Regions from separate parts of the Comamonas nitrativorans genome, predicted to be linked through region 2. Evidence: predicted binding sites of a transcription regulator. Region 2 holds the regulator's gene; the other holds the start of a gene.
What was found. Region 2 encodes FNR, which switches genes on or off when oxygen is low (the NO sensors DNR and NnrR bind a similar motif). Its sites were predicted from a motif close to TTGATNNNNATCAA; they were not measured.
Positions count from the first base shown of each region.

Region 1: a site for FNR is predicted at 2,309-2,322, ahead of azu (azurin). Genes of this name have one in related genera too.

Region 1 covers NZ_JBHSEW010000003.1:83,094-97,846, reverse strand. The annotation lists gene ACFO3A_RS04800 (peptide chain release factor 3) at 1-986, shown strand, start outside; gene ACFO3A_RS04795 (MBL fold metallo-hydrolase) at 992-1,630, opposite strand; gene azu (azurin) at 1,737-2,192, opposite strand; gene ACFO3A_RS04785 (flavin reductase family protein) at 2,396-2,917, shown strand; gene minE (cell division topological specificity factor MinE) at 2,914-3,183, opposite strand; gene minD (septum site-determining protein MinD) at 3,190-4,002, opposite strand; gene minC (septum site-determining protein MinC) at 4,040-4,804, opposite strand; gene ubiM (5-demethoxyubiquinol-8 5-hydroxylase UbiM) at 5,160-6,428, shown strand; gene nirB (nitrite reductase large subunit NirB) at 6,968-9,439, shown strand; gene nirD (nitrite reductase small subunit NirD) at 9,504-9,902, shown strand; gene ACFO3A_RS04750 (formate/nitrite transporter family protein) at 9,955-10,767, shown strand; gene ACFO3A_RS04745 (type 1 glutamine amidotransferase) at 10,733-11,509, shown strand; gene ACFO3A_RS04740 (response regulator) at 11,628-12,347, shown strand; gene ACFO3A_RS04735 (ATP-binding protein) at 12,360-13,601, shown strand; gene ACFO3A_RS04730 (AraC family transcriptional regulator) at 13,614-14,699, opposite strand.
Region 2 covers NZ_JBHSEW010000008.1:107,545-122,297, forward strand. The annotation lists gene ACFO3A_RS10300 (efflux RND transporter permease subunit) at 1-987, opposite strand, end outside; gene ACFO3A_RS10305 (efflux RND transporter periplasmic adaptor subunit) at 1,001-2,269, opposite strand; gene ACFO3A_RS10310 (response regulator transcription factor) at 2,573-3,238, shown strand; gene ACFO3A_RS10315 (sensor histidine kinase) at 3,346-4,653, shown strand; gene phaR (polyhydroxyalkanoate synthesis repressor PhaR) at 4,678-5,178, opposite strand; gene ACFO3A_RS10325 (hypothetical protein) at 5,346-5,852, shown strand; gene ACFO3A_RS10330 (phospholipase D family protein) at 5,964-7,532, opposite strand; gene gltS (sodium/glutamate symporter) at 7,620-8,858, opposite strand; gene ACFO3A_RS10340 (bile acid:sodium symporter family protein) at 9,050-10,027, opposite strand; gene ACFO3A_RS10345 (hypothetical protein) at 10,154-10,420, shown strand; gene fnr (fumarate/nitrate reduction transcriptional regulator Fnr) at 10,503-11,231, opposite strand; gene hemN (oxygen-independent coproporphyrinogen III oxidase) at 11,430-12,812, shown strand; gene ACFO3A_RS10360 (sulfite exporter TauE/SafE family protein) at 12,818-13,495, shown strand; gene ACFO3A_RS10365 (cell division protein ZapA) at 13,751-14,089, opposite strand; gene ACFO3A_RS10370 (DUF904 domain-containing protein) at 14,086-14,310, opposite strand; gene ACFO3A_RS10375 (ABC transporter substrate-binding protein) at 14,612-14,753, shown strand, end outside.

The DNA of each region.
Region 1 (14,753 bases), on a different contig from region 2:
GCTTCGGCAAAGCCTTCGACGATGCGCTGGAGAGCATGGAACTGGCCGTGGGCGCGTCGGCCGAGTGGAGCCACGAGCAGTTTCTGGCCGCCAAGCTCACCCCGGTGTTCTTCGGCTCGGGCGTGAACAACTTCGGTGTGCAGGAAGTGCTGAACGCCGTGGTGGACATGTCGCCGTCGCCGGGCACGCGCCTGGCTTACCAGGAAGTGAACCGCCAGCGCCAGGAAGTCACCATCCGCCCCGAGGACAAGGGCTTTGCCGGCGTGGTCTTCAAGGTGCAGGCCAACATGGACGCCAACCACCGCGACCGCATCGCCTTCGTGCGCGTGGCCAGCGGCAAATACACGCCGGGCATGAAGATGAAGGTGCAGCGCACCGGCAAGGAGCTGCGCCCGACCAGCGTCGTCACCTTCATGAGCCAGCGCCGCGAGGCGGTGGACGAGGCCTTTGCGGGCGACATCATCGGTTTCACCATCCACGGCGGCGTGCAGTTGGGCGACAGCATTACCGACGGGCCGAACCTGCAATTCACCGGCTTGCCGTTCTTTGCACCCGAGATGTTCATGACCGTGGTGCTGAAAAATCCTTTGCGCTCCAAGCAATTGCAGCAGGGGCTGATGGAGCTGGGCGAGGAGGGGGCCATCCAGGTGTTCAAGCCCGATGCGGGTGGCAACATGCTGCTGGGGGCGGTCGGCCAATTGCAGTTCGAAGTGGTGCAGCACCGCCTGAAAACCGAGTACGACTGCGACATCCGCCTGGAAGGCTGCCAGTACACCGGTGCCCGCTGGATTACGGCCGACACGCCGCAGGAACTGCGCCAGTTTGAAGCCGCCTACCCGCTGCGCCTGGCGCACGATGCGGCCAATACCCTGGCCTTCCTCTGCACCAGCCCTTACGACGTGCGGCTGGCGCAGGAGCGTTTCCCGAAAATCCATTTTCACCCGCTGCGCGAACACGCCGGGCTGGAGCTGCAGGCCAACGGCTGACGGCCTTAGGTATTGCCGACAAAGGGATTGGTCAGGCGCTCCTGGCCAAAGCTGCTTTCCGGCCCATGCCCGGGAATGAAGACGGTGTCATTGCCCATGGGCCACAGCCGCTGGGTGATGCTGTCGATGAGCTGCTGGTGGTTGCCCTGGGGGAAATCGGTGCGCCCGATGCTGCCGGCAAACAGCACATCGCCGACAAAGCAGCGCTGGATTTGCGGCGCATGAAACACCACATGCCCCGGGGTATGCCCGGGGGTGTGGCGCACATGCAGGGTTTCTTCGCCAATCTGCACCGTGTCCCGGTCTTCGAGCCAGCGCGTGGGGATGAAGGTGCCTGCCGGGGGAAAGCCGAACATCAGGCTTTGCTGGGGCAGGCCATCAATCCAGAACTGGTCGCCCCGGTGCGGGCCGATGATGGGCACGTCCAGCTGCTCGCTCAGACTGGCGGCCCCGCCGGCGTGGTCGATATGCGCGTGGGTGAGCCAGATGGCGCGGATGTCCAGGCCCAGGGACTGGGCCAGCGCCCGGATGTTTTCGATATCGCCGCCGGGGTCGATCACGGCGGCCTGCCGGGTCTGGTCGCACCAGACGATGGAGCAGTTTTGTTGAAAGGCCGTGACGGGCAGGGTGCGGTAGTGAAGCATGGCGGGGGGGAAGGAAAAACGGTAAAGCGGCGACGTTACCAAATCTGGGCCGAAAAAAAGCCACCAGCGGAGGCTGGTGGCCCGGTTTTGGTGGCAAAGATGGCGATTATTTCAATGCCAGCGTGCCTTGCATGACCGAGAAGTGGCCAGGGAAGGAGCAGAAGTAGCTGTACTTGCCGTCGGCCTTGAGCTTGCTCACGTCCAGCTGCACGGTGGCGCTTTCGCCGCTGCCAATCACTTTGGTGTGCGCCAGCACGCGGGCGTCATTGGCTTTCACGTAGTCGGCCGCAGGGCCGGCCTTGGCACCGTCGGTGGCCACGGCGGTCACATCCGCTGTATTGCTGACCACCACGTTGTGGCCCATCGCAGCTTTGGGCATCTTGCCGACATGCTTCAGGGTGATGGCGAAGTTCTTGCACGCCTTGGGCACGTCCACGTGCTTGACGTTGAACTGCATCATGTCGTTGGCTTCGATCGTGGTGGCACAGTTGTCGGCAGCCATGGCTGGCGCAGCAATCGCCGCAGTGGCAGCAAGCGCCAGCGTAATGAAAATTTTGTGCATCGGGTCATCCTTTAAGGCAAGCGGTGCAAAGGGCTCTCTGCACCTGCGGGGTATTTTCCGAGTCCTCGCGCAAGGCTTCGCGGCGTGCTGCAAAGAGTATTTTGTCAGTAGTGTTTTTGATGTACGTCAGCGACTTGCAAGCTTTTTTCTGATCTGCGGTTCCCATGGATAATCCACGGTTTCCCCATGAAAGCGCTGCGCCTGTGACATCTTCTGCCCCCCCCGCCGTATTTACCGAGCGTCAATTGCGCGACGCCCTGGGGCAGTTCGCCACTGGCGTGACGATCGTGACCACCACCAATGCGCAAGGCGCACCAGCCGGCATGACGGTCAGCTCGTTCAATGCCGTCTCGCTCACCCCGCCCCTGGTGCTGTGGAGCCTGGGGCAGGCCACCAGCTTGTATCCCGTGTTCCTGCGCTGCCAGCACTACGCGGTGCATGTGCTGGCGCTGGAGCAGGAGGCGCTGGCCCGGCGTTTTGCCGCCAGGGACGGAGACCGTTTTGCCCAGGTGGACTGGCAGCCCAACGCCGAGGGGGTGCCCATCATCCAGGGAGCGGTGGCCGTGTTCGAATGTGCCCTGCGCCACCGCTATGCGGGGGGCGACCACCTCATCATGGTGGGCGAGGTGCTGCGCTGCCAGCGCCTGGGCGGCGAGCCGCTGCTGTACCACGCGGGGCAACTGGGGCGGCGCCTGGCGCCTCAGTCCCCGGGGGTTGAGGGTTAGCGGGAGGAGGCCGGAGTCTCCGGCAGCTCCACCTTTACTTCCAGCACTTCCAGGTTGTCCTGGCGCTCGAAGTTCACCTTGATGTCCTGCGGGTTGATGGCGACGTATTTCGACACCACCGCCATCAGCTCGCGCTGCAGTGCGGGCAGGTAGTCCGGGGCGCTGCTGCCGTCCACGCACTCGCGGGCCAGGATGATTTGCAGGCGCTCCTTGGCGATGGCGGCAGACTTTTTCTTTTCGCCCAGCAGCATGGAAAGGATCGACATGCTGGTTTACCTCCCACCAAAAATTCGTTTGAAAAAGCCCGGCTTGACGGCTTCGGTGAACCGCATCGGGCGCTCCTCGCCAAGCAGGCGGGCGACGACGTCCTGGTAGGCCTGGGCAGCATCGGCATCCGGCATGTGAATCACCGGGATGCCCTGGTTGGAGGCCTGCAGCACGATTTCCGATTCGGGAATCACGCCGACCAGCGGGATGCGCAGGATGTCTTCGACGTCCTGGATCGAGAGCATCTGCCCTTCCTCCACCCGGGCCGGGTTGTAGCGGGTGATGAGCAGGTGTTCCTTGACGCTGCCGCCGTTGCGGGCCTTTTCGGTCTTGGAACTGAGCATGCCCAGAATGCGGTCGGAGTCGCGCACCGAGGAGACTTCCGGGTTGGTCGTGACCAGTGCCTCGTCGGCGTAGCGCATGGCCAGCAGGGCGCCGCTCTCGATCCCGGCGGGGGAGTCGCAGAGGATGAAGTCAAATTCCATGGCGGCCAGATCGTCCAGCACCTTTTTCACGCCCTCGTCGGTCAGGGCGTCCTTGTCGCGCGTTTGCGATGCGGCCAGGATGAACAGGTTGTCGCACTGCTTGTCCTTGATGAGGGCCTGGTTCAGGTTGGCCTCGCCCTGGATGACGTTGATCAGGTCGTAGACCACGCGGCGTTCGCAGCCCATGATGAGGTCGAGGTTGCGCAGCCCGACGTCGAAGTCGATCACCACGGTTTTGTGACCGGACAGTGCCAGGCCAGCGGCAATGCTGGCGCTGGTGGTCGTTTTGCCGACACCGCCTTTGCCGGAGGTAATTACGATGATTTTGGCCATGAGAGCAGGGTTCCTAGGGGTCTTGAAAGCAGGGGAATCAGGTCAGGGATGCCAGGGGTTCGATGATGAGCCGGTCCCCCTCCAGGCGGGCCTGGGCCGGTTTTCCGGCCACGTCGGCAGGCAGATCGGTTTCCAGGGCGCGGTAGTTGCCGGCGATCGACAGCAATTGCGGCTGCATGCAGGTGGTGAAGATGCGGGCGGCCGTGTCGCCCCGGGCGCCGGCCACGGCCCGGCCCCGCAGGGGGGCGTAGATGTGGACGTTGCCGTCGGCAATCACCTCGGCGCCAAAGCTGACCATGGACAGGACGACCAGATCGGCCCCCTTGGCGTAGACCTGCTGGCCGGAGCGCAGCGGCTTGTCCACCACCACGGTCGGGCGCACGACGTCCACCGGCACTTCGCGGATGACCTCTACTTCGCGCACCACTTCCACTTCGCGTACCACCTCGCGCTCCTTGGGGCGGGCCAGGGTGGCGTCGGGGGCGGGGACCAGGCCGGCCTCGTGGGCCGCATCCATTTGTGCGGGGGAGCCGCCGCGCACGGCCACCGGACGGGTGCGGTGGCTGCGCAGGGCGGCCAGCAGGCAGGGGAAGTCGATGGCCTCGGGGCTGTCCTGCACATGCTGCAGGTCGATGAGAACCGGGTCGTTGTCGAAGAAATCCGGGTCGTCGGCCAGGCGCCGGGCCAGGTCGGCAACCACGGTTGCCACATCGGTGCTGCGCAACGCTACTGCCAGTACCGGCAATTCGGCGCTTTTCAGGTCAAAGCTGGCGCGGACAGCGCTCTTGGAATCAACGGCCATAGCTCAATGAAAAGGCAGGGAAAAGGCAAGGGAGGAGAAAGGCACACCAGCGGCGAGTGTACCTTGGGATGCTCTGCACGCATCATCGCGCCGTGGGCCTCTGCGGCCTCGGGCGGTCTGCGGCGTTGCACATCCTCGCCATAGCACCGCCATGGCTGCGGTTGGCGCCTTGCAGCCCATCCCGATCCGCAGTGCCCACTGGGCTGCGTGATGCGTGCAGAGCATCCCTTGCATGTCCGTAACTGCTGCAAGGGCAGCAGGGTGGTTTGCGGCGTTGCGCCCGTGTGCGTGGCAGAAGCGGGGACAATGGCCTGCGTTGACTGTCCGACTTTTACTTTTGATTACGCCTTCTTCTATGGATACCGATGTTTTGATCGTGGGCGCCGGGCCTGCGGGTTTGTCGCTGGCGCTGGCTTTGGCCCAGGCCGGTTTGCATGCCACGGTGCTGGAGCAGCAGCCGCAGGCGGTTTTGGCCCATCCGGCCCCGGATGGCCGGGAAATCGCCCTGACCCATCCCAGCGTGCAGACTTTGCAGCGCCTGGGCACCTGGCAGCGCCTGCTGCCGCATGAGCAGGGCTTCATCCGCCAGGCGGTGGTGCATGACGGGCCGGTGGGCGTCCGCCCGACACTGGACATCGATACGGTGGGCCAGGACATGGAGGCGCTCGGGCGCATCGTGCCCAATTGCGCCCTGCGCCGCACGGCGTGGGAGGAGGCGCAGGGCCACGCCGCCATCCACCTGATTACCGGGGCCACCGTGACGCAGGTGCAGCGCCTGGGCGATCGTGCCCAGGTGCATTACCAGGTGCAGGACAACGGCGTGCGCGTGGATGCGCCGCCGCTGGCCGCGCCGCTGGTGGTGGCGGCGGACAGCCGCTTTTCCGCCGTGCGCCGCATGTTGGGCGTGGGGGCGCAGATGACCGACTTTGGCCGCAGCGTCATCGTCTGCCGGATGCGCCACACCGTTGCGCATGACGACGTGGCGCACGAGTGCTTCGGCTACGACCGCACCCTGGCCATCCTGCCGTTGCAGCCCGACCCGGCCACGGGCGATTTGCTGTGTTCGGCGGTGGTGACCAGCGACAGCCCGGACATTGCCCGCCTGATGCAGCTGGACGAGGCCGATTTCGCCGCCCAGGTGCAGGCGCATTTCCAGAACCGCCTGGGCGAGATGGAGCTGGTCGGCCAGCGCCACCATTACCCGCTGGTGGCGACCTATGCCCGCCAGTTCAGCGGGCCGCGCTTTGCCTTGCTGGGCGATGCGGCGGTGGGGATGCACCCGGTGACGGCGCACGGCTTCAACCTGGGCCTGTCCGGGGTGGAGCGCTTGAGCAGCGCCATTGCCCATGCCTACCACGCCGGGCAGGACTGGGGGCACGAGGGCGTGCTGGCCGCCTATGGCCGCAGCCAGCACCGGCACGCCTGGCCGCTGTTCCAGGGGACGAACACCGTGGTCAAGCTGTTTACCGATCCGCGCCCGGCGCCCCGGCTGTTGCGCCAGATCGTGTTGCAGGGGGCGCAGCATTTGCCGCCGTTGAAGGCGGCCATCGTGGCGCAGTTGAGTGGGCGCAGTCCGTGGGGGATTTTGCGGGAGCAATTGCCTCGGCCACCGTTTTTTGGGTGATGTTTTTATTTAATTGATAGCTGTTTCCGCTGGTGGGTGAACGATTTATTGGTGTTTTGTTTTTGAAATCGTTTGTTTATTTGCGGGAGTAGCTATTTTTTTGGTTCTGCTGGCCGGGTCTCGCCCCGGCGGGCGACCTCCTTTCTTGCACGCGCAAGAAAGGAGGCAAAGAAGGCGTGCTGCGCAGCTTGAATACCCGCCGTGGAACTCGCTTCGCGCCCTTTGGGCGCTCCGCTCGGACAGCCACGGCGAGTCAGACGGGATGCGGCTTGCCGGTTATTGGGGCCGCGCCTTGACGGATGCGCTGTGCCTTGAAGGGCGCGACTTCGCGCCCTGGGCTTTCTTGCTTGCTGCGCAAGCGTTGAAAGCCTGGCTGTTTTGGTGCGTTGCAGCATGGTTCGCACTAAAAGATGGCGTGAATCTTGGTACCGCCCCTTGCTTTGACAGGGGGCGGCACGCCGGTTTTTGCATTGGCATGGTTGTTGCTTTGTTGTGTTCGTGGCCTGTTGGGCCGTTGATGAACACTGCAAGAGGGCGCTATGAACAAAATGCAACTGGTGATGGTGGGCAATGGCATGGCGGGGGTGCGCACGCTCGAAGAGCTGCTGAAGATTGCCCCCGATCTGTACGAGATCACCATCTTCGGCGCGGAGCCGCATCCCAACTACAACCGCATCCTGCTTTCGCCCGTGCTGGCGGGGGAGCAGACGCTGGAACAGATCGTCCTGAACGACTGGGCATGGTATGCCGAGCATGGCATCACCCTGCACGCGGGCTGCACCGTGACCGAGGTGAACCGCGCCCGGCGCACCGTGCATGCGGTGCGCAGCACGGGCGAGGCGGTCAGCGTGCCTTACGACCGGCTGATTCTGGCCACCGGCTCCAACCCCTTCATGCTGCCGATTCCGGGCAGGGAGCTGGACGGCGTGCTGGCCTACCGCGACATTGCCGACACGCAGGCCATGATCGACGCCGCCGCGCACTACCGGCACGCCGTGGTCATCGGCGGCGGCCTGCTGGGGCTGGAGGCGGCCAACGGCCTGATGAAACGCGGCATGCAGGTCAGCGTGGTGCATGCCAATGAATGGCTGATGGAGCGCCAGCTTGACCCCGTGGCCGGGCAGATGCTGCAAAAGGCTTTGCAGGAGCGCGGGATGGACTTTCTGATGGCCGCGCAAACCCAGGAACTGCTGGGCGGCGACGATGGTCGGGTGCAGTCGGTGCGCTTCAAGGACGGCAGCGAAATCCCGGCCGATCTGGTGGTGATGACCGTGGGCATCCGCCCCAACACCGCCCTGGCCGAAGCCATGCGCCTGCACGTCAATCGGGGCATCGTCGTGGGCGACACCATGCAGACCACGACCGACCCGCGTATCTACGCCGTGGGCGAGTGCGCCGCGCACCGGGGCATTGCCTACGGGCTGGTGGCCCCGCTGTTCGAGCAGGGGCGGGTGGCGGCCAACCACCTGGCGGAGTTCGGCATTGGCCGCTACCTGGGGTCGCAGACCTCGACCAAGCTGAAGGTGACGGGCATCGACCTGTTCTCGGCGGGCGACTTCATGGGCGGCGCGGGCACCGAGGAAATCGTCATGAGCGACCCCGGCGCGGGGCAGTACAAGAAGCTGGTGCTGAAGGACGACAAGCTGGTCGGTGCCTGCCTGTACGGCAACACCGTCGATGGCAGTTGGTACTTCCAGTTGCTGCGCGAGGGCCGCAGCGTGGCCGAGCTGCGCAGCGCCCTCCTGCTGGGCCAAAGCAACATCGGCGAAGGCGGCCACGCCGGACAGAACCAGGCCGCCGCCATGCCCGACGATGCCGAGGTCTGCGGCTGCAACGGCGTGACCAAGGGCACCATCTGCAAGGCCATCAAGGAAAAGGGCCTGTTCACCATCGACGAGGTGCGCAAGCACACCAAGGCCAGCGCCAGTTGCGGCTCGTGTACCGGGCTGGTGGAGCAGCTTTTGATGGCCACCGTCGGCGGCGCGTATGCGGCCAACACCACGGCCAAGCCGGTGTGCGCCTGCACCGAACACGGCCACCAGGCGGTGCGCGATGCCATCCGCACCCACCGCCTCATCAGCAAGGAAGAAGTCTTTGCCTTCATGGAGTGGCAGACGCCCGACGGTTGCCCCGGTTGCCGCCCGGCGATCAACTACTACCTGATCAGCACGTGGCCCAAGGAAGCGCTGGACGACCCGCAAAGCCGCGCCATCAACGAGCGCAGCCACGCCAACATCCAGAAGGACGGGACCTACAGCGTGGTGCCGCGCATGTGGGGCGGCGAGACGAATGCCGACGAGCTGCGCCGCATTGCCGACGTGGTGGACAAATACCAGATCCCCGGCGTGAAGGTGACGGGCGGCCAGCGCATCGACCTGCTGGGCGTGAAGAAGGAAGACCTGCCCGGCGTGTGGCGCGACATCGGCATGCCGTGCGGCCACGCCTACGGCAAGAGCCTGCGCACCGTCAAGACGTGCGTGGGCAGCGAGTGGTGCCGCTTCGGCACGCAGGACAGCAGCCAGTTGGGGCGCGATCTGGAGCGGGCGCTGTGGCGCATGTACGCGCCGCACAAGGTCAAGCTGGCGGTCAGCGGCTGCCCGCGCAACTGCGCGGAAAGCGGCATCAAGGACGTGGGCATCATCGGCGTCGATTCCGGCTGGGAAATCCACATCGCCGGCAACGGCGGCATCAAGACCGAGGTGGCGCAGTTCTTCACCAAGGTGAAAACCGCCGAGGAGGTGCTGGAGATCAGCGGCGCCTTCCTCCAGCTCTACCGCGAGGAAGGCTGGTACCTGGAGCGCACCACGCACTACGTGGCCCGCGTCGGGCTGGAACACGTCAAACAGAAAGTGCTGGAAGACGCCGCCAACCGCCAGGCACTGTGGGCACGGCTGCAAGCGGCGCTGGAGGGCGAGCCCGACCCTTGGTTCGAGGGCGACAAGGCGCGGGTCGATGCGCGGCAGTTCATCCCCATCGTCCCCGCCGAACCGGCCACGGCGCCTGCCGTTTGATTCACTGCAAAAACACCCGCCAGCGCAGTGCAGATCGGCGCTGGCAGCTATGAAAGGCATACCCATGACATCCCCAACGCATTGGCACTACATCTGCCAGGTGGACGACATTCCGCGCCAGGGCGCCCGCCGCGTGGCCCGGCCCCAGGGGCTGGAGGTGGCGCTGTTCCGCACCGCTGCGGATGCCGTCTACGCCCTGCTGGACTACAGCCCCTACAAGGGCGGCCCGCTGTCGCAAGGCATGGTGTTTGGCGACAAGGTCGCCTGCCCGCTGCACAACTGGACGATCGGCCTGGCCGACGGCCAGGCCCAGGCCCCGGATGAGGGCAGCACCCCGACCTTCCGTGTGCAGGTGCAGGACGGCGCCGTCTACCTGGATGCCGCCGAACTGACCGCGCACGCGCTGACGCAGACCCGCCCGCTGGCCGGCCCGACGCAGCGGACGGCGCCTGCCACGCATTGATGGCCTCTTTCTTCGCTTTCCCCTGATTTCCCACCCTTGCAGGAGCATTCCCATGGCCTACCTCTCTCCCGCCGAATTTGTCACCAAGATGGTCGATACCGGCGAAGCCAAGATTCACATGTCCACCCGCGACACCCTGATCCGCGCCTTCATGGCCGGGGCCATCCTGGCGCTGGCGGCGGTGTTTGCCGTCAGCGCCAGCGTGATGAGCGGCTCGGCGCTGATCGGGGCGCTGCTCTTTCCCGTGGGGGTGTGCATGCTCTACCTGCTGGGCTTCGACCTGCTCACCGGCGTGTTCATGCTCACCCCGCTGGCGCTGCTGGACAAGCGCCCCGGCGTCACCGTGCGCGGCATTCTGCGCAACTGGGCTCTGGTGTTCGTCGGCAACTTTCTGGGGGCGCTGACCGTGGCGGGGATGATGGCCTTCATCTTCACCTACGGCTTTTCCGTGCCGCCAGGCGAGATCGGGCAGAAGATCGGCCACATCGGCGAGGCCCGCACCCTGGGCTATGCCGAATACGGGCTGATGGGCTGGGCCACCATCTTCCTGCGCGGCGTGCTGTGCAACTGGATGGTGTCCACCGGCGTGGTCGGCGCAATGATCTCCACCACCGTCAGCGGCAAGGTCATCGCCATGTGGATGCCGATCATGCTGTTCTTTGCCATGGGCTTCGAGCATTCGGTGGTGAACATGTTCCTGTTTCCCTCGGGGCTGATGCTGGGCGGCAACTTCTCCATCATGGATTACTTCCTCTGGAACGAAATCCCCGTGGTGCTGGGCAACATCGTCGGCGGGCTGGCATTCACCGGCCTGACGCTCTACACCACCCATGCCCGCACCGCGCCGCAGCGGGCCATTGGCTGAGATGCGGGGGCTGCATCCCATGCGCGTACACGTTTTGCAGCATGTGCCGTTTGAAGGGCCGGGCAGCATCGCCGCCTGGCTGACCGCCCGGCAGGAGGTAGTGACGACAACCCGGCTGTTCGAGGCCGGGGCCGTCCTGCCGCCGGTCAGCGCCTTCGACGTGCTGATCGTCCTGGGCGGCCCCATGAGCGCCAACGACGAGGCCGCGCTGCCCTGGCTGCGCCCGGAAAAGCGCCTGCTGCGCAAGGCCATCCGCAGCGGCAAGGCCGTGCTGGGCATCTGCCTGGGGGCGCAGCTCATGGCGGCGGCCCTGGGCGCCCGGGTCTACCCGGCGCAGCACAAGGAGATCGGCTGGTTCCCCATCCAGGGCTGTGCGCCGCAGGGCAGCGGCTTTGCCTTTCCGGCCACGGCAGAGGTCTTTCACTGGCATGGCGAAACCTTCGACCTGCCGGACGGGGCCATCCACCTGGCCCGCAGCGCGGCCTGCCCGCACCAGGCCTTCCAGATCGGCCAGCGGGCCATCGGCCTGCAATTCCACCTGGAAACCACGCCCGACAGCGTGGCCGCCATGCTCGCCCACTGCCACGGCGAACTGGTGCCATCGCCCTTCATCCAGACCGCGCAGGCATTGCAGGCCCGTCCCCCGGGCCGCTACGAAGAGCTGTATGCCCTGATGGATCAACTGCTGCGCTACCTGACGCGCAGCACATCAAAAACAGAAGCTTTTTCCACTGGTAAATAAACGATTTCAGCATCTTTCATATCTGAAATCGTTTGTTGAAAAGCGGAAACAGCACCTTTATCAGTAGCAACCCCGCCGCTTTACACAACAGACAACTGCGCCCCCTACACTGCCCGGCATGAGTACGCAGCAACTGTTAATGATCGAGGACGACCACCGTCTGGCCGACATGGTCGTCACCTACCTGGGCAACAACGGCCTGCAGGTGGCGCACTGCCCGGACGCGGCCAGCGGCCTGCAACAACTGCAACACGCCCCGCTGCCCGACCTGGTGATTCTGGACTTGATGCTGCCCGACCTGGACGGGCTGGAAGTGTGCCGCCGCCTGCGGGCTTTGCCCGGCGCGGCTGCCCAGGTGCCGGTGCTGATGTTGACTGCCAAGGGCGACCCGATGGACCGCGTCGTCGGCCTGGAAATGGGCGCCGACGACTACCTGCCCAAACCCTTCGAGCCGCGCGAGCTGCTGGCCCGCATCCGCGCCATCCTGCGCCGCCACGGGCGCGGGGCCGTGGTGGCGCAAGCCGCGCACCAGGTGTTGCGCTTCGGCAGCCTGGAAATCGACCGCGACGCCCGGACGGTGACGGTGGACGGGCAGCCGGCGGAGATGACCAGCTACCAGTTCGACCTGCTCGTCGCCCTGGCCGAGCGGGCCGGGCGGGTGCTGACGCGCGACCAGATCATGGAAGTGGTGCGCGGGCGCGAGCTGGAGGCCTTCGACCGCAGCATCGACGTGCACATGGGCCGCATCCGCGCTGCGATCGAGGCCGACCCGAAGAACCCCAAGCGCATCCTCACCGTGCGCGGTGTCGGCTACGTGTTCGCCAAGCAGCAGGACTGAGGGGGCCGCGCCATGTTCCAAGCCTTTGCCCGGCCCTTCGCCCGGCGTTTGTACCTGCGCATCTGGCTGGCCGTGGTCGGCGGCGTCGCCGTGCTGACCCTGCTGGTCGGCCTGGCCTGGAAAATGGCGCAGGAGCATGAAGCCCGCAACACCGTCCAGGGCACCCTGGCCCGTGAACTGACCGTGACGGATGCTGCCGGAACTGTCGTGCTGCAAGGCGGCTTTGAACGCCAGCGCCGCCGGGGGCCGGAAAACGGCGACAGCCTGCGCTTTGCCATTGCCGGGGACGACGGGCGCAGCTACCTGCTGGAGATGTCCCCCCACCGGGGCCGCCCGCCGCCGCCGCCCAGCCCCCTGGACATCAGCTACTGGCTGCGTCCGCCGTTCGGCTTCCTGTGGCTGCTGGGGCTGGTCGGGCTGGCCGTGGCGCTGGCCGTGTTCCCCATCATCCGGCGCCTGCTCAAGCGGCTGGAAAACCTGCAACGCAGCGTGCAGCAGTTCGGCGAAGGCAATCTGGCCGTGCGCGTGCCCACCCAGGGCCAGGACGAAGTGGCCGATCTGGCCCGCCAGTTCAACGCCGCCGCCGAGCGCATCCAGACCCTGGTGCAATCGCACCAGAGCCTGCTGGCCAACGCCTCGCACGAACTGCGCTCCCCGCTGGCCCGCATCCGCATGGGGCTGGAGCTGATGGGCGATGCGCCCGAACAGCGCAGCGCCCAGCAGGAAATCCGGCGCAACATTGCCGAACTGGACCAACTGGTCGATGAAATCCTGCTGGCCAGTCGCCTGGAGCAGCCGGACGTGGACGTGGGCAGCAGCGAGGCCGTCGACCTGATCGGCCTGGCCGCCGAGGAATGCGCCCGCGTCGATGCCGAACTGCTGCTGCACGCCACCGCGCTGGAAGTGCCCGGCATCGCCAAGCTGCTGCGCCGCGCCGTGCGCAACCTGCTGGAAAACGCCAAGCGCTACAGCCACGGCAGCATCGCTCTGGAGCTGGCCCGGGAAGGCCAGCAGGCCATCGTGCGCGTGCAGGACCACGGCCCCGGCGTGCCGCCCGAACAGCGCGAACGCATCTTTGAAAAGTTCTACCGCCTGCCCGGCGCCAGCGAGCGCAGCGGCGGCGTCGGCCTGGGGCTGGCGCTGGTGCGCTCCATTGCCCAGCGCCACGGCGGCAGCGTGCGTTGCCTGGGTCGCAGCGACGGGGCGCCCGGTGCCTGCTTCGAGCTGCGTTTGCCGCTGGACAAGCGGGATTAAGGTCGCTGGCGGCTAGGGCCGTTGCGCCGCGCGGAACTGCTGTGGCGGCATCCCCAGCCAGTGGACAAAGGCGCGGCCAAAGCTTTTTTCGCTGGCAAAGCCGCAGGCCTGGGCAATGCGCTTGAGCGGCATGTCCGTGCGCAGCAGCAGGGCGCAGGCCTTTTGCCGGCGCACTTCATCTTTTAATTGCTGGAGCGACGTGCCGGCCTGCTGCAATTGCCGGTGCAGGCTGCGCGGGGCCAGGTGCAGCAACTCGGCCAGGCTTTCTGCCGTATGCCCGCAATAGGGGTGCGCGGCCAGCGCCTGGCGCACGCGCTGCACCAGGCTTTGGCTGGGGCGGTAGGGCCGCACCTGGATGGGCAGCGCCCGCTGCAGCATGGTGGTCAGGGCCGCCTCGTCGCGCACCAGCGGGGTGGTCAGCCAGGCGGCGGCAAAGCTCAGGCTGGCCACGGGCGCGGCAAACACCACCGGTGCCTGAAACAGCACTTCGTACACCGCCGCATGGGCCGGTGCGGGAAAGGGGAAGCTGGCCTGCAGCAAGGGAATCGGGTGATCGACCCACCAGCAGGCCAGTCCGTGCAGATTGCGCAGCACCGACAGCAGGCAGAACTCCTGCATCGGCCCCAGCGGGCGCAGCGTGTGCAGCTCGATGCGGGCCACCTGGGCGTCGTGGCGCAGGTGCAGCTCGATGTCCTCGGTCAGCAGGTTGTGGTGGCGGCACCAGCGGGCCATGGCCAGCCCCAGGTTGGGGCTGCTGATGCTGGCACGGGCCAGCATGCCATAGCTGCCCCAAGGCAGGCGGCGGGAGAACCAGCCCAGGGCCTCGTCGTCCAGCTCGCGCATGGCGTGGGCGCACAGCAGCTCCATTTGCAGCGCGGTGATGCGGGCATGGCGGTGCTGCACCGCAGTTGGCGCAATTTGTGCCGCTGCCAGGGCGCTGGCAGGCGATAGCCCGCGCTGCTGGTAGGCCTGCACCACGGCCTGGACAAAGGCCATCGGTGTCAGTGCAGGGTGGGGGGCGCCCAGCCCGGCAGGGACGACGTGGGCCGCAGGAACCGGGGCGGTGGGCCGTGCAGGGGGCGCGTAAGGGACTTCCATAGGTGGCAATTATTGCAACCTTGCTGGCCCCATCTGCGCGGGGCTTACCCGTAT
Region 2 (14,753 bases):
CAGCGTGCTGCGATCGTAAAACGGCACGACTTTTACCCCTGGGGGCAGGCTGGGGGCCAGTTCGTCCAGGCGGGTGCGGATGGCTTGCACCAAGGTGGAAGCATCGGCACCACGCAGCGCCACCACGATGCCTTGCACCGATTCCCCTGCGCCATCGCGGCTGACGGCACCGTAGCGCGTCAAGCCCTCGATCCGCACGCTGGCCACATCGCCCAGCAGGACAGGGGGCGAGGTGGCCGTACCTGGGCGCAGCACCACCCGGGACAGGTCGTGCAGGTTGCGGATGGCACCCTCGGCACGCACGATGAGTGTGTTTTCCCCCGCTTCCAGGCGGCCTGCGCCATCGTTGCGGTTGTTCTCGCCAATCGCCGTGATGATGTCGGCGAAGCCCAGGCCTGCAGCAGACAGTCGTGCACGGTCGGGGACAACGGTGAAGCTTTTGGCCTGTCCGCCCAGCACGTTGACATCGGCCACCCCGGGCAGGGTGCGCAAGGCGGGGCGCAGCGTCCAGTCCAGCAGGGTACGGCGATCATCCAGACTCAGGCCGCCACCCTCCAGGGTGAACATGAAGATGTCCGACAGCGGGGTGGAGATCGGGGCCAGGCCGCCACTTACTCCCTCGGGCAAATTGTCCGAGACGCTGGCATAGCGCTCGGCCACCTGCTGGCGTGCCCAGTAAATATCGCTGCCCTCGGCAAAGTCCAGCGTGATATCGGCAATGGCGTACTTGGCGGTGGAACGCAGCATCACCCCTTGGGGGACGCCCAGCAGTTCCATCTCCAGCGGTGCAATGACGCGCGATTCCACCTCCTCGGGCGTCATGCCGGGTGCTTTGAGAATCAGCTTGACCTGGGTGGGCGAGATGTCCGGGTAGGCATCGATGGGCAGTTTCAGGAACGAGGCGATGCCCGCACCGGCCAAGGCCAGCACCGCCAGCAGCACCAGTGCACGCTGGCGCAGGGAAAACTCGATCAGGCGAGACAACATCGGCAGTCCCTCCTTACTGAGCCGAAGGCATGGGAATCATGGATTTGAGCAAGGCCGTCCCCCGGGTGACGACCTGCATACCAGCCGCCAATGGTCTGGCGCCGGTGGCCGAGCCGGTCGCAGTGCCCGTAACCTGCAGAGCGCGTACGGCACTGCCGGCATCGCTTTCTTCCAGCAATTCCACTGCCACTGCACGGATGCCGACTGGGGCAGGCTGGGGGTTGGTTTTCTGCTGGGGCAGGGTTTCAGCGATAAACAGCACGTGCCCAGTGCCCGAGGGCAGCAGCGCAGATGCTGGCACGATAAAGGTATTGTCGGGAGCGGGTAGCAGCAGGCTCACGCGCAGTTGCTGGCCTGCCGCATAGGGCAGGGCTGCACCTTCGGCGGCATACAGGCGTGCGCGTACCCGCAGGCTTTGGCTGGAGGCATCGGCATCGGCCCCCACGGCCTGCACCTGGGCCAGGGAGCCATCGGGCAAGCGCACCTCCAAACCTGGACGCAAATCGGCACGCAGCCGCAGCGGGGCAGAAAAAAAGATGTCCAACTGCCCGGGTTCGGCCAGCATGAATACCGTCTCCAGGGCCGCCACAGCCTGACCGGGCACGACCTGGCGGCGAACCACCTGGCCAGCGATGGGGGCAAGCAATTCGTACTCGCCCGCTGCGCCACTGGTCACGGGCCGCAGCCGTGCCAATGCGCCCTGGGCCTGTTGCAGCGTGCTCTGGGCTGCCGCCGCGCGGGCCTGGGATTGCTCGTTGCGGGCTGCGGCGATGATGCCCTCGGCCAGCAGCGTTGCGTCACGCTGCGCCTGCAAGCGGGCGGTGGCCGCTTCGGTGCGTGCGCGTGCCAGCTCGGCTTCGGCGTTCAGCACTTCTTGGCTCTGGATGCGTACCAGGGCCTGGCCTTGGCGTACCGGTGTTCCCTCATCCACCAGCAGGCGTGTCACCACCCCGCCGTACGGGGCCACCACCTGTGCGCTGGCCGCCAGGGGCACCATGGCCTGGGCCATCAGTCCGTCCACAGACAAAACACTGGTGGTCGCAATCGCTGCCGTTTCCAGGTCTTGCGCACGCAACTGGGCAGCGTTCAGCACCACCCTGCCGTCGGGGGCTGCCTGCGCGTTCGGTACCTGAGCCGTGCTGGAGCTGGTCACTGCTGCCGGGCGCGTGGACGCCGTCCACACGCCATAGCCAGCGGCCACCGCAGCGGCAAATACAGCAGCCGTTGCCAGAACCTTGGTGTGGCCCCTGGAGCCTGTGGTGGTTTGGGCGGGAGGGGTCATAGCAAGGCCCCTCCGTTGGATAAATGCCCGTGGCTGAACAACCGAAGGCGGGGAGAATGGGGTAAGAGCGGGCTATAAGACATTGGTGGCAGTTCTCCAATAAGCAATTTCCCTTATTTTGGGTAACGAAGCTTTGGAAAAGCTTTGGATGCACGCTTGACCACGGTGTGAGCATTTCTCCCCAAATGCTGCCCATAATCAAACCCTGAATGGGTTTGTTTTTTGATAGCTGTTACCTCTTGATTTATAAGGGGTATATGGCGATTTCTTTATAAATAAAAAGTGAGTGGCGGGACTGCTTTCATGCGTGTATTGATTGTTGAAGATTCAGAGATGCTGGCCAGTGCCTTGGGCCGCAGCCTGGTGTTGGAGGGGTATGCCTGCGATATTGCGGGCGATGGTCAGCAGGCCTTGACGTTTCTGGCCAGCTACCGCTATGACGCCGTGATCCTGGATTGGATGCTGCCCCGGCTGGATGGTCTGGACGTATTGCGCGAACTCAACAAGGATCCCCATGCTGCGCCGGTGCTGCTGTTGTCGGCGCGTGACGCCCTGGACGACCGCGTGCGAGCGCTGGATGCCGGGGCCGACGATTACCTCACCAAGCCTTTTGAACTGGCGGAGTTGCTGGCACGCCTGCGGGCGCTGGTGCGCCGCCCCCCGCAACGGGACACTCCGGTGCTGCGCCATGGTGCATTGGAAGTTGATCCACGCTCACGTACCGCCAAGTGCCAGGGGCTGGATGTGGGCCTGACACCCAAAGAGTACGCGCTGCTGGAGCTGTTGTTGCGCCGTCAGGGGGTGACGTTTTCGCGTGCGCAAATTTTTGAGCATCTGTACGACAGCAGCAGCGACGCTTCGGACAAAGTGGTGGAAGTCATTGTGAGCACCTTGCGCACCAAGCTGGGTCAGCACGGCCTGGGCGATGTGATACTGACGCGCCGAGGTTTTGGTTACGTATTGCCTTGAACCGGATGTTTATGAAGCCACGCTTGCCCGAAAAGGGCACTTCCTGGTCTTTACAGCGCCGCTTGGTCATAGGGCTGGTGCTGTCCATAGGCAGCACTTTCGCTATCTTGTTTCTGACCCTGGATTATTGGATTGACCGTGCCATTTACCAGCGCATGGATACCTCGCTGATGCAGCGCTCGGCCGCCGTGGGGCGCATGCTGCAGGCGCTGGGCCCACAAGCGCTGCAGCTGCTCATGCCCGAGTACGAGCCTGAGGGGCATACCGAATTTTTTACGGTATTCGATCAGGAGGCTGGCACCGTCGCGTTGCGCTCGCCCAGCAGCGCGGGTGCCACCCTTTCGCTGGGGCCGATGCAGCAGGGTACGCCGCGCTACTACGATGTCACGCTCCCCGATGGCCATGTTGGTCGGGCCCTGGCCACACGCCTTCCGATGCCGGAGGGACGTTCCAAGATTTTGGTGGTGGCCACAGAGCGCGAAGATTGGAACCGCACTGAGCGGCGCGTGCACTTCGCTTTGCTGGGAGGGATTGCACTGGCCACCCTGCTGGCCACTGGCCTGGCGCTGTACCTTGTGCGCCGGGTGGTGGCCATCCTGGAACGTACAGGCGTTGCCTTGAGCAGCTTGCGTGCCGATCGTCCGATGCAGCCGCTGGGCGGGGATTTTCCGCACGAGCTGCGCCCCTTTGTCGATGCGTTCAACTTGGGGCTGCACCACCTGTACAGCGCCATTGACCGCGAGCGGCGTTTCGCTAGCGATGTGGCCCACGAGTTGCGCACGCCGTTGGCAGAAATTCGCACCAGCGCAGAAAGTGCCTTGCGCGATTCCGACCCTGAACGCGCACGCCGTGGTCTGCGTACCGCCATCCAGGCATGTTCGCGGATGCAGCGCAGCGTGGACACACTGCTGCTGGTCGCCCAGCTGGAATCGGGCCAGCAAATACCGGCTCCGGACCCTTTGGATCTGGCGGCGTTGGTGCGGGAGCTGCTGCAGTGCAGCCGCCAGCAGGCCATGCAGGCGGGGCGCATCCCTCCCGCCATCCGCCAGGATTTGCCTGCGTCCGTATGGATCCAAAGCGACCAGGGCATCTTGGAGCGCATTCTCTCGAACTTGCTGCGCAATGCCATGGAGTACGCCCCTGCAGGCGATGTTCTTGAATGTTGTCTGCAGCGCGGCGAGGCGGGCTGGGTGCTCTCCATTACCAATACCGCACCCCGGCTGCAGATGGCCGATCTGGAGCATCTGGGCAAGCGCTTCTGGCGCAAGGACCCGGAAGGCGGCACGGTAGAGCACGCCGGCCTGGGCATTGCACTGGTGTTCGCACTGGCGCAAGCGATTGCGCTGCCGCTTCGTTTTTCCTTAAAAGATCAGCGGCTTACCGCTGTGCTGGGACCCTGGGCGTCATTGGTGTGAACGTGTAGGGGCCAGGAGAGCGCGTTAGCGCTTGAAGCCGAACATGCCCATCATTTGCTCGGTCTGCTGGCGCATCTGCTCCTGCATTTTCTGCATTTGCTCGGCGTAGCCGGCGGGCAGCATGGCCTGGGGCATCTGCATCATCTTGGCCCAGGCGTCGGGGTTGCCGGTTTGCTCGGCCAGCTTGGTCTGGAAGTCGGTGAACATCTGCACGTTCTTCTCGATGTAGCTGCCCATGTGGTTCTGCATGGCATGGCCGTAGAAGCGGATGATGTTGGCCAGCATGGCTTCGCTGAACATGGGGGCGCCGGCGGCTTCTTCTTCCAGGATGATTTGCAGCAGGATGGAGCGGGTCAGGTCTTCGCCGGTCTTGGCGTCCCTGACGACGACAGGCTCGCGCTGCATGACCAGTTGCTTGACTTCGGCCAGGGTCACGTAGGTGGAGGTGCTGGTGTCGTACAGGCGGCGGTTGGGGTATTTTTTGATTACGCGCTCAGTGGCTGCGGGGTGGGCGGTAGTGGTCATGGGCGCACTGCTTTGGTAAAAAACTGTTTCTGCAAGTATTGCATACGGAGGAACGCTGCCGGGCCATGCACCTTGGGCACGTCTGTGGCTTACAGTGCTGGGGGAAACTCTCGTCTGCAAGGATACGCAAAATTATGAAGGTGGATAGCGCAATGAAATCAATCCGTATGAAGTCTGCCTGTGCCGTGGCGCTGCTGGTGCTGGCCTCTGCCAGTTGGGGGCAAAGCCGGATTTACCGCTGCGGCAACGAATACACGAACAATGCGGCCCAGGCGAAAAAGGAAAACTGCCGGGTCGTCGAAGGCGGCTCTGTCACCGTGGTGCATACGCAGGGCGCGGGCAGCAGCCGGGCCAGTACGAGCGGTACGGCCAGCGGTACGACGGCGGCTGCGACCAGCCGGGGGCCGGCCAGCGCCCAGGTCAGCAGCAGCCAGCAGCAGGTGCGGGACAACGATGCACGGGCGATTTTGCAGGCCGAACTGGCCAAGGCCCAGGAGCGCCTGGCAGTGCTGAAGACCGAATACAACGACGGCCAGCCTGCCAAGACCGCGCTGGAGGAGAGCAAGCCCGAGCTGTACCAGGCCCGGGCGGCCGATTTGAAAGCCCGCATCGCCCGCCAGGAAAGCGACGTGCAGGGCATCGAGCGGGAGCTGTCCCGCCTGCCGGGGCAGTAGCGTAAAAGGAATTTTTCTTTAAAAAGATAGCTTCTTACGCTGATAAATAGTGAATATCAGCATCTTATTGGTCTGAAAATCAATGCTTTTGCGCGGAAAATGCTACTTTTTTCATAACAATGGCTCCAGCGGCAAGTGCTGCAACAGCCATAGCCCCCAGCGCTTGAACCAGCGGGTGTTGGGTTCCTGGCGGTAGACGATGCCGCTGCCCGGGGGCGGCACTTCCCACTGCACATGTCCCTGCGCATCCAGCCCCAGGCGATACGAACGCCAGGGAATTTCCTGCTCGAAGGCATTGCTGATTTGCTGGGCCAGGGTGGGGCTTTCGATCATCAGCCCCATTTCGGTATTGAGCAGCATCGAGCGCGGGTCGAAGTTGAACGAGCCGACGAACGCCCGCTGGCCGTCGATGGCAAAGGTTTTGGCGTGCAGGCTGGTGCCGCTGCCGGCCAGCAGCCAGCGGCGCTTGAAGCGCTCGTGCAGGGGGCGCGGCGGTTCCGGCGGTGCCTGGCGGCGCAGCTCGTACAGCTCCACCCCCATGCGCAACAGCGGGACGCGGTAGCGGGCATAGCCGGCGTGGACGATGCTCACGTCGGTGGCCTCCAGCGCATTGGTCAGCACCCGCACCTGGATGCCTTGACTGCGCAGTTGCGCCAGCGCGTCCACCCCCGCCTGTGTCGGCACGAAGTAGGGCGATACCAGATCGACCGATTCCATCGGGGTGCCGATCACGGCGGCGAGCTGGGCGCCGATCAGCTGCTGTTCGGGGGCCTGGCCCAGCACCTTGGCCGGATCGTCGCTGACCAGGTGCGTTGGTGCCCACAGCAGGCTCAAATCCTGCTGCGCCAGTTGTTGCAGCAGGCGGCTGCCCGTCAGGGCCTGCTGGTAGCGCTGGCCTTCGGCGCTGTCCACCTTGGCCTGGATGCGCTGGCGCAGCCCGGCCAGGGTCAGTTGGTAGGGGACGGTGACGATGCGCTCGATCGGGTAGGCCGACGCGCTGGCCCAGTAGCGGTCGAAGTCCTGGGAAATGTCCTGCACCGCCGGGCCCAGGGCCAGCACGTCCAGATCGGCGAACAGCACCCCTTGCGGGCTGCCGAAGTATTCATTGCCGATGTTGCGCCCGCCGACGATGCTGGCCTGGTTGTCCGCCGTGAACGACTTGTTGTGCATCCGCCGGTTGGTGCGCTGAAAGTCGAACAGGTAGCCCAGCAACTTGGGCCAGCGCAGCACAAAGGGGTTGAACAGGCGCACCTCCAGATTCGGGTGGCTGCTCAGGGTGTGCAGCAGGGTGTCCATGCCCCCCGTGCCGCCATCGTCGAGCAGCAGGCGTACACGCACGCCCCGGTCGGCAGCGGCCAGCAGATCGCCCAGCAGCATCAGGCCGCTGGTGTCCGGGCGCCAGATGTAGTACTGCACGTCCAGCGTCTGCACCGCGCTGCGGGCCAGGAAGTGGCGGGCGGCAAAAGCCTCGCGCGGGCTGTCCAGGGGGGTGATGCCGGTGGTCTGTGCCGGTGCTTGCTCTTGCGCCCGCAGGTGTGCTGCCGTCAGGCCCAGCAGCGTGTGTGCGGTGCTGCTGGCCGGTACGGCGGCGCTGTGGCTGCGTTCGGCCAGGGGCGGCAAGGCACAGCCGCAAACCAGCAGTGCCAGCAGGGCGACGGAAAGGAACCGGAAAAAACGCATGGCCCCGATGGTATGCGCAGACCCGGGAGCCCATCGCCGTGCTGCCGGAAAAAAGCCCTGTGGCGCGGCCGGGCCGTAGCGCCGGGATTAGCGCACCAGCTGGATGAAGCCCTGGATCATGAAGGCGTTGATGATGTCGATGAAGAAGGCACCCACCAGCGGCACGATCAGGAATGCCTTGTGGGAGGGGCCATACTGGTTGGTGATGGCCTGCATGTTGGCGACGGCCGTCGGGGTGGCTCCCATGCCGAACCCGCAATGACCGGCGGCCAGCACGGCGGCGTCGTAGTTCTTGCCCATGATGCGGAAGGTGACGAAGCCGGCGTACAGCGCCATCACCACCGTTTGTGCTGCCAGAATCACCATCAGCGGGGCGGCCAGGTCGGTCAGCTCCCACAGCCTCAGAGAGAGCAAGGCCATGGCCAGATAAATCGAGAGGCCGGCGTTGCCGAACACGTCGATGGCACGGTCGAACACCTTGATGCCGAAGACGTAGTCCAGAACGTTGCGGATCACGACCCCCGAACCCAGCGCCCAGACAAAGGTCGGTAGCTGGATGGCCGTGTCCTTGGTCAAATGGGTCATGAATTCGGCGAACGCCAGGCAGCCGGCAAACAGGGCCAGGGTTTCGATGGCAGCGTCGGCCGTAATCAGGCGTGGCGCATTCGAGGGGAACTCGAAGTTGGGCAGCTCGCCGCTCTCCGGCACCGTCGGGGCGGTAGCGGCCAGTTGCTCGGCGTCCGGGCGTGCCGTGGCCAACTGGTGGTGCGTAATCAGGCGCTTGGCCAGCGGGCCGCCCAGCAGTCCCCCAATCACCAGGCCGAAGGTGGCACATGCAATCCCCAGAGTGGTTGCACCTGTCAGGCCATATTGCCCCTCCAGCACCGAACCCCAGGCACCGGCCGTGCCGTGTCCGCCCACCAGGGTGATCGAACCGGCTACCAGACCGATCAGCGGGTCCAGTCCCAGCAGTCCGGCCAGGCCCATGCCGACCGTATTCTGCACAACGATGAACAGTGCAATCACGCCCAGGAACACCATCAGTCCCATCCCCCCTTCGCGTAGTTTGGAGAAATTCGCGCTCAGGCCGATGGAGGAGAAAAAGATCAGCATGAAAGCCGTCTGCAAGCTGCTTTCAAAACCCAATGTCAGCCCCATGGTCTCATGCAGGGTGTAGATCACGGCGGCAACGACCAACCCCCCGGCCACGGGTTCGGGGATATTGAAATCGCGCAGAAAACGGATGCGCTGGACTAAGAATTTACCGAGCAGCAGTACAAGCACTGCCAGGATCAGCGTGTAGTAGGCACTGAAGTTGATGTGCATGAAATAGGCCTCTTTTCTTGGCGGGCTGGCGGTGCCAGCCGTTGTTGAAAGGAAAAGTCCCGCTTGGCACGCGCTTTGCAAGCACGCACGAAGGGGACGTTCGTCCTATTTTCGCAAGCCTGGGAAAAGGTAGGTGCAACCATGGTTTTTAATATTTGTATATCGAGGGTAACCATGGGTTGTACTTGTTGTCAGGCCAGGGTGTTGGCAGCGTCGTGCCGACGCCCATAGCGCCCGGCAAGCACGGCCGACACCATGATCTGCATCGGGTGGAACAGCATCACCGGCAGCACCATCGGCCCGACCATGGCGGCGGAAAACAACACCTTGGCCATGGGAATACCGCTGACCAGGCTTTTCTGGGCGCCGCAGAAAAGAATCGTCGCTTCATCCGCCGCGCTGAAGCCCAGGCGTCGGCTGATCCAGAGGCACCAGCCCATGACGATGGCAAGCAGCAGGGCGCACAGGCCGAACAGCACCGCCATGGCCGGCAGCGGCATTTGCTGCCACAGTCCGGCGACCACGGCGCTGCTGAAGGCGGCGTAGACGACCAGCAAGATCGAGCCTTGATCGACGATGCGGATTTTCGATCCCGCCTGCTGCAAGAGCTTGCTTGTCCACGGGCGCAGCAGGTGGCCTGCGGCAAACGGCAGCAGCAGTTGCACGGCGATGCGTGCGACGGCCTCCAGCGGGTCGCCCGCGCTGCCGCCGCTGTGCGCCAGCAGGGCGCCGACCAGCAGGGGGGTGAACACGATGCCCATCAGGGTCGAGCCGGAAGCGCTGCACACGGCGGCCGGGATGTTGCCCCGGGCAACGCTGGTGAGGGCAATGGCCGACTGCACCGTCGCGGGCAGGGCGCACAGGAACAGCATCCCCTGCACCAGCGGGGCAGGAAGCGCCCAGGCAAGGAGAGGCTGTGCCAGCCAGCCGATCAGCGGAAAGATGGCAAAAGTGGTGGCCGTGACGACAAGGTGCAGGCGCCAATGCCCGATACCTGCCCAGATGGCCTGGCGGGACAGTTTGCTGCCATGCAGGAAAAACAGCAGCACGATCACCCAGGTCGTGGCTTGATCCAGAAGGCGGGCAAACTGCCCGGTGGCCGGGGCCAGGCTGGCCAGGACGACGGTCGAGAGCAGGGCAAGGGTGAAGGTGTCGGGCTTGAAGCGCACGGGGAAGTCCTTGAAAAACCGGGAAAGAGCAGGAAGGTTGAAAAAGTGGCTCAACTTTGGTGGGCATCTGCCGATACACCAAGCGTTTATTGTGTGCAATGAAAAAGCTTGAAAAGGTCATCAATGATGAACAGTACGACTTTTACCCAGGCGGCCCCGGGGGCCGACGTTTCGCCTCGGGGCCATTTGTTCCAAATGCCCTTGTTCAAGCCCGGAACCCGCGTCTTGCAAGGGGGGCGGGAAGAAACCGTCAGCCATGTGGTGCTGCGCCGCAAGGAAATGATGGTGTATCTGGTCGGGCAGGATGAACCGGTAAAGCCGGAGCGCCTGTATCTGGAGCCGCTGTGGTTCACGACCGAGCGGCGTCCGCAAGCGCTCAATTGGTACCTGTAGGATCGTCAATACGTTCCAAAGAAAAATGGCCAAAGGGGCACGGTTTCCTCTTTGGCCATTTGCGCGGTGCTCAACCGATGTCTCAGCGGCCTTCGCGTGAGCTATTGACCAGGCGCTGCAGTGCCTCCTGGTCGAGGATGCGGATGTGGCGCTGCTTGACTTCAACGATGCCGTCTTCGACGAACTTGGAAAAAGTGCGGCTCACGGTTTCCAGCTTCAGGCCCAGATAGCTGCCGATCTCCTCGCGGGTCATGCGCAGGATCAGCTCCGAGGAGGAAAAGCCCCGTGAATGCAGGCGCTGCACCAGATTCAGGATGAACGCCGCCAGGCGCTCTTCGGCCCGCATGCTGCCCAGCAGCAGCATCACGCTGTGTTCGCGCACGATCTCGCGGCTCATCACCTTGTGGACGTGCGACTGCAGGGCGGTCACTTCCCGCGAAAGCTCTTCCAGGCGGTTGAACGGCATCACGCAGACTTCGGCGTTTTCCAGCGCAATGGCATCGCAGGTGTGGTGGTTCTGCACGATGCCGTCGAGCCCGATGATTTCCCCTGCCATCTGAAAGCCTGTCACCTGGTAGCGCCCGTCTTCCGTGGCGACGCAGGTCTTGAAGAACCCGGTGCGAATGGCATAGAGCGAGTTGAATATCTCGCCGTTCTGGAACAGCATTTCGCCGCGCTTGATTTTGCGGCGGGTGGCCACCACTTCCTCGATGCGCTGCATCTGCTGCGCATCCAGCCCGATGGGCATACACAGTTCACGCAGGTTGCAGTTGGAGCAGGTAACTTGGATGGAGGCGGTGGTAGGTGTCATTGAACAAAGGTCGCAATTGCCCAGGGGGTAAGTGTGGCGCAAACAAAGGAGGGCGCAGAACATTGGGGCAAGCCCGCAATACGCTGACCTGAGTCAAATTATCGCCCGTTTTCTTTTAAAGAAATAATTGACACACGTCAAGGAAGCGCTTTAGTGATTTACTCCAGAATAGCGGGCTTACTAAGGAGAAGATTGCCCATGAGTATTGTCACGCCCGATCTGTTGCGTCGTTACGATGTACCTGGGCCACGCTATACCTCCTACCCTACGGCTGACCGTTTTGTCGAAGCCTTCCGGGAGAAAGATTACATCGTGGCGCTCAAGCAGCGCAAAGTGCAGTCGGCCACGGCCGTGCAGCCGCTGTCGCTGTACATCCACATTCCGTTCTGCGAATCGCTGTGCTACTACTGCGCGTGCAACAAGATCATCACCAAGCACCATGACCGGGCGGCCAAGTACCTGGCGTACCTGGAGCGCGAGGTGGATCTGCACGTCCAGCACCTGGGCCGTGGGCAGGTTGTCAGCCAGTTGCACCTGGGCGGCGGTACGCCCACCTTTTTGTCCGACGAGGAACTGGCCGGGCTGATGGACATGCTGCGCCAGCGCTTCGAGTTTGCTGCCGACGGGGAGTATTCGGTCGAAGTCGATCCGCGCACGGTCACGCCCGAACGCCTTCAGGTGCTGTGGGACCTGGGGTTGAACCGTTTGAGTTTTGGCGTGCAGGACTTCAATCCCGATGTGCAGCAGGCCGTGCATCGCATCCAGCCTGCCGAGCAGGTCTTTGCCCTGGTCGATGCGGCCCGCAAAATGGGTTTCAAGTCACTCAACGTCGATTTGATCTACGGGTTGCCCAAGCAGTCCCCGCAATCCTTTACCCGCACCTTGCAGCAGGTCGGGGAACTGCTGCCCGATCGCATCGCGCTGTATGGCTATGCCCACTTACCCGAGCGCTTCAAGTCGCAGCGGCGCATTCTGCGGCCGGACTTGCCTACGGCAGGCGACAAGCTGGAAATGCTCTCTGCCGCCATCGATAGCTTTATTGACGCAGGCTACGTCTACGTCGGCATGGATCACTTTGCCTTGCCCGACGATGCCCTGGCGGTTGCCAAGCGCCAGGGGCGCCTGCACCGCAACTTCCAGGGGTACAGCACCCAGCCGGACTGTGACCTGATCGCCCTGGGGGTTTCGGCGATTGGCCGTATCGGTGCCACGTACAGCCAGAACGCGAAAACCCTGGACGAGTATTACGACCTGATCGACCAGGGGCTGCTGCCCATCGTGCGCGGGCTGGCCTTGAGCAAGGATGATCTGATCCGCCGCGCAGTCATCATGTCCATCATGTGCCAGGGGGAACTGCTGTTCGAGTCGATCAACAATGCCTGGCTGATTGACTGCAAACAGTATTTCGCTGCGGAGTTCGAACTGCTGCAAGCCCAGCAGGAGGAAGGCTTGGTCGAAGTGCTTGAGGATTGCATCCGCGTCACGCCCAAGGGCTGGTTCTTCGTGCGCGGAGTGGCCTTGGTGTTTGACCGTTATCTGCAGGCCGACCGCAGCCGGGAGCGCTTTTCGCGGATCATCTGATCCCTATGCTGACCTCTTTGCTGTGGACTACTTTGATCATGGGGCTCGTGGGTGGGCCCCATTGTCTTGCCATGTGCGCTGCGCCTTGTGCGGTGGTTGCCTCCGGCGGCGGAGCGCCATCGCGCAGCCGCTGGCTCGGCTTTCATGGTGGGCGCTTGCTGGGCTACAGCGGCCTGGGGGCTTTGGCGGCCTGGGCCATGGGGGAAATGGCGTGGCTGGCCACGAATACCGCCTGGCTGCGCCCGGTCTGGACGGGGATGCACTTGGCCATCCTGTTCTGGGGGGGGCTGATGGTGCTGCAGGGTCAGCAGCCGCGTTGGCTGGAAACGGCTGGCCGTACTGTGTGGGGGTGGGTGCAACCCCTGGTGCGCCGACCCAGCGGCACGGTGCTGGCGGGGATGGCCTGGGCCTTGCTGCCTTGCGGCCTGTTGTATTCCGCGGTTTTGACGGCAGCCCTGGCGGCCAATCCCGGGTTCGGGGCGTTGAGCATGTTGGCTTTTGGCGTCGGCTCGGGGCTGTGGCTGTGGCTGGCGCCGGTGGCCTGGCGCTTTCTGCAGGGATCAGTGGCCCGCTGGCGCAGTGACTGGGGCACGCGGGCGGCCGGTGCGATGCTGGTGGGGGTGGCTTTGTGGGCGTTGTGGCTGGATGCGGTGCATGGCCCGGAATTGTGGTGTGCGACCTAGCCTGACGGGCAGGCAAGGTGTCTGCAAAACTGCCAGGCCGTCAACCTGAACCGGGGGTTCAGGTGGGCGAGGGCAGCCCGGCGTTGGGTTCATCTGACGCGAGACGATCACGCTCCCCAGGCAATGTACCAAGCCCGTGCTCAATGAGCATTGGTTCAAGGCAATATAAAGCCTGACAGAATTGCAGACGCCCCCATTTTACCAAGCCTGCCTTCGCTGTGCGGGCGAAGGCGTGTAAAAAAACCAAGCGGTTGGTTATGCGTTGGTTTGGGCTGCTGGGGCAGCCAGGGCCTGATCCAGGCGCTCGATCAGTGCCCGCAGGCGGGCGTTGTCGGCAGCAGGGGGCACGAATGGCATGGCCTGGGCTTGCAGCGGCAGTTGCTGGATGTGCTTTTGCAGTGCCTGGTTCTGGAAGGCGAAATTCACTGCGGCCAGCACGGCGGCCTGCTCGCGGGTGCGTACCTTGGCCGATTCACACAGCGGCAGCATGGCCAGATTGGCCTTGGCGACGGCCTCGCGCAGCGCTTCTTCCTGCCCGTCCGGGCAGCTCAGAACGTAGTCCTGCTGCAGGATTTTTACGGATACCTGGCTCATGCCTGCTCCTGGTGCGGGGGCTGATTGGCGGGCAGTTGGACGATCAGGGCATCAATCCGGGCACGGGCGGCTTGCAGGCGCAGGCGCAGGGAATCGCGCTCCTGCGTGATGGCCGCAAGCTGCTGTTGCAGATGGCGGTGCGCTTGTTGAAGCTGCTCATGCTGGGCAAGCAGCGCTTCCACGCGCGGTGCCAGATCGTCGAGGGAAAGAGGTGTGGTCATGCAGGGGGCATATTGTAGGTGCTGTGAAGATTTTTTGTGCGCCGCAGCACACGCGGGCCGTCGCTGCCAGGACGGTGCTTCTACAATCTCCCATGGTGATTTTTATCTAAAAGAATAGCTTGCACCGCTGATTTTATTAGGAAATATTGATTAAATGAATAGAAAAAACAATCAGATATTGCGGTGGTTGCTATCAATTGTGTTTTTTTGTGAAACCGTTGTTGCTTTTGCGCAGCCAGTGCAGGCAGCGGTGCATGGCGCTGGCGTGGATGGCTTGGGGCGGCCGGTCGTGCAGGGTGCAGTGCCTCAGCGTATCGTCAGCCTGCAACCGGCGTTGACCGAGGTGGTCTGCGCCTTGGGCGAGTGCCAGCGCCTGGTCGGGGTAGACCGTTATTCGAGCTGGCCTGCCGAGGTGATCGCTGCCCTGCCGGTGGTCGGTGGCG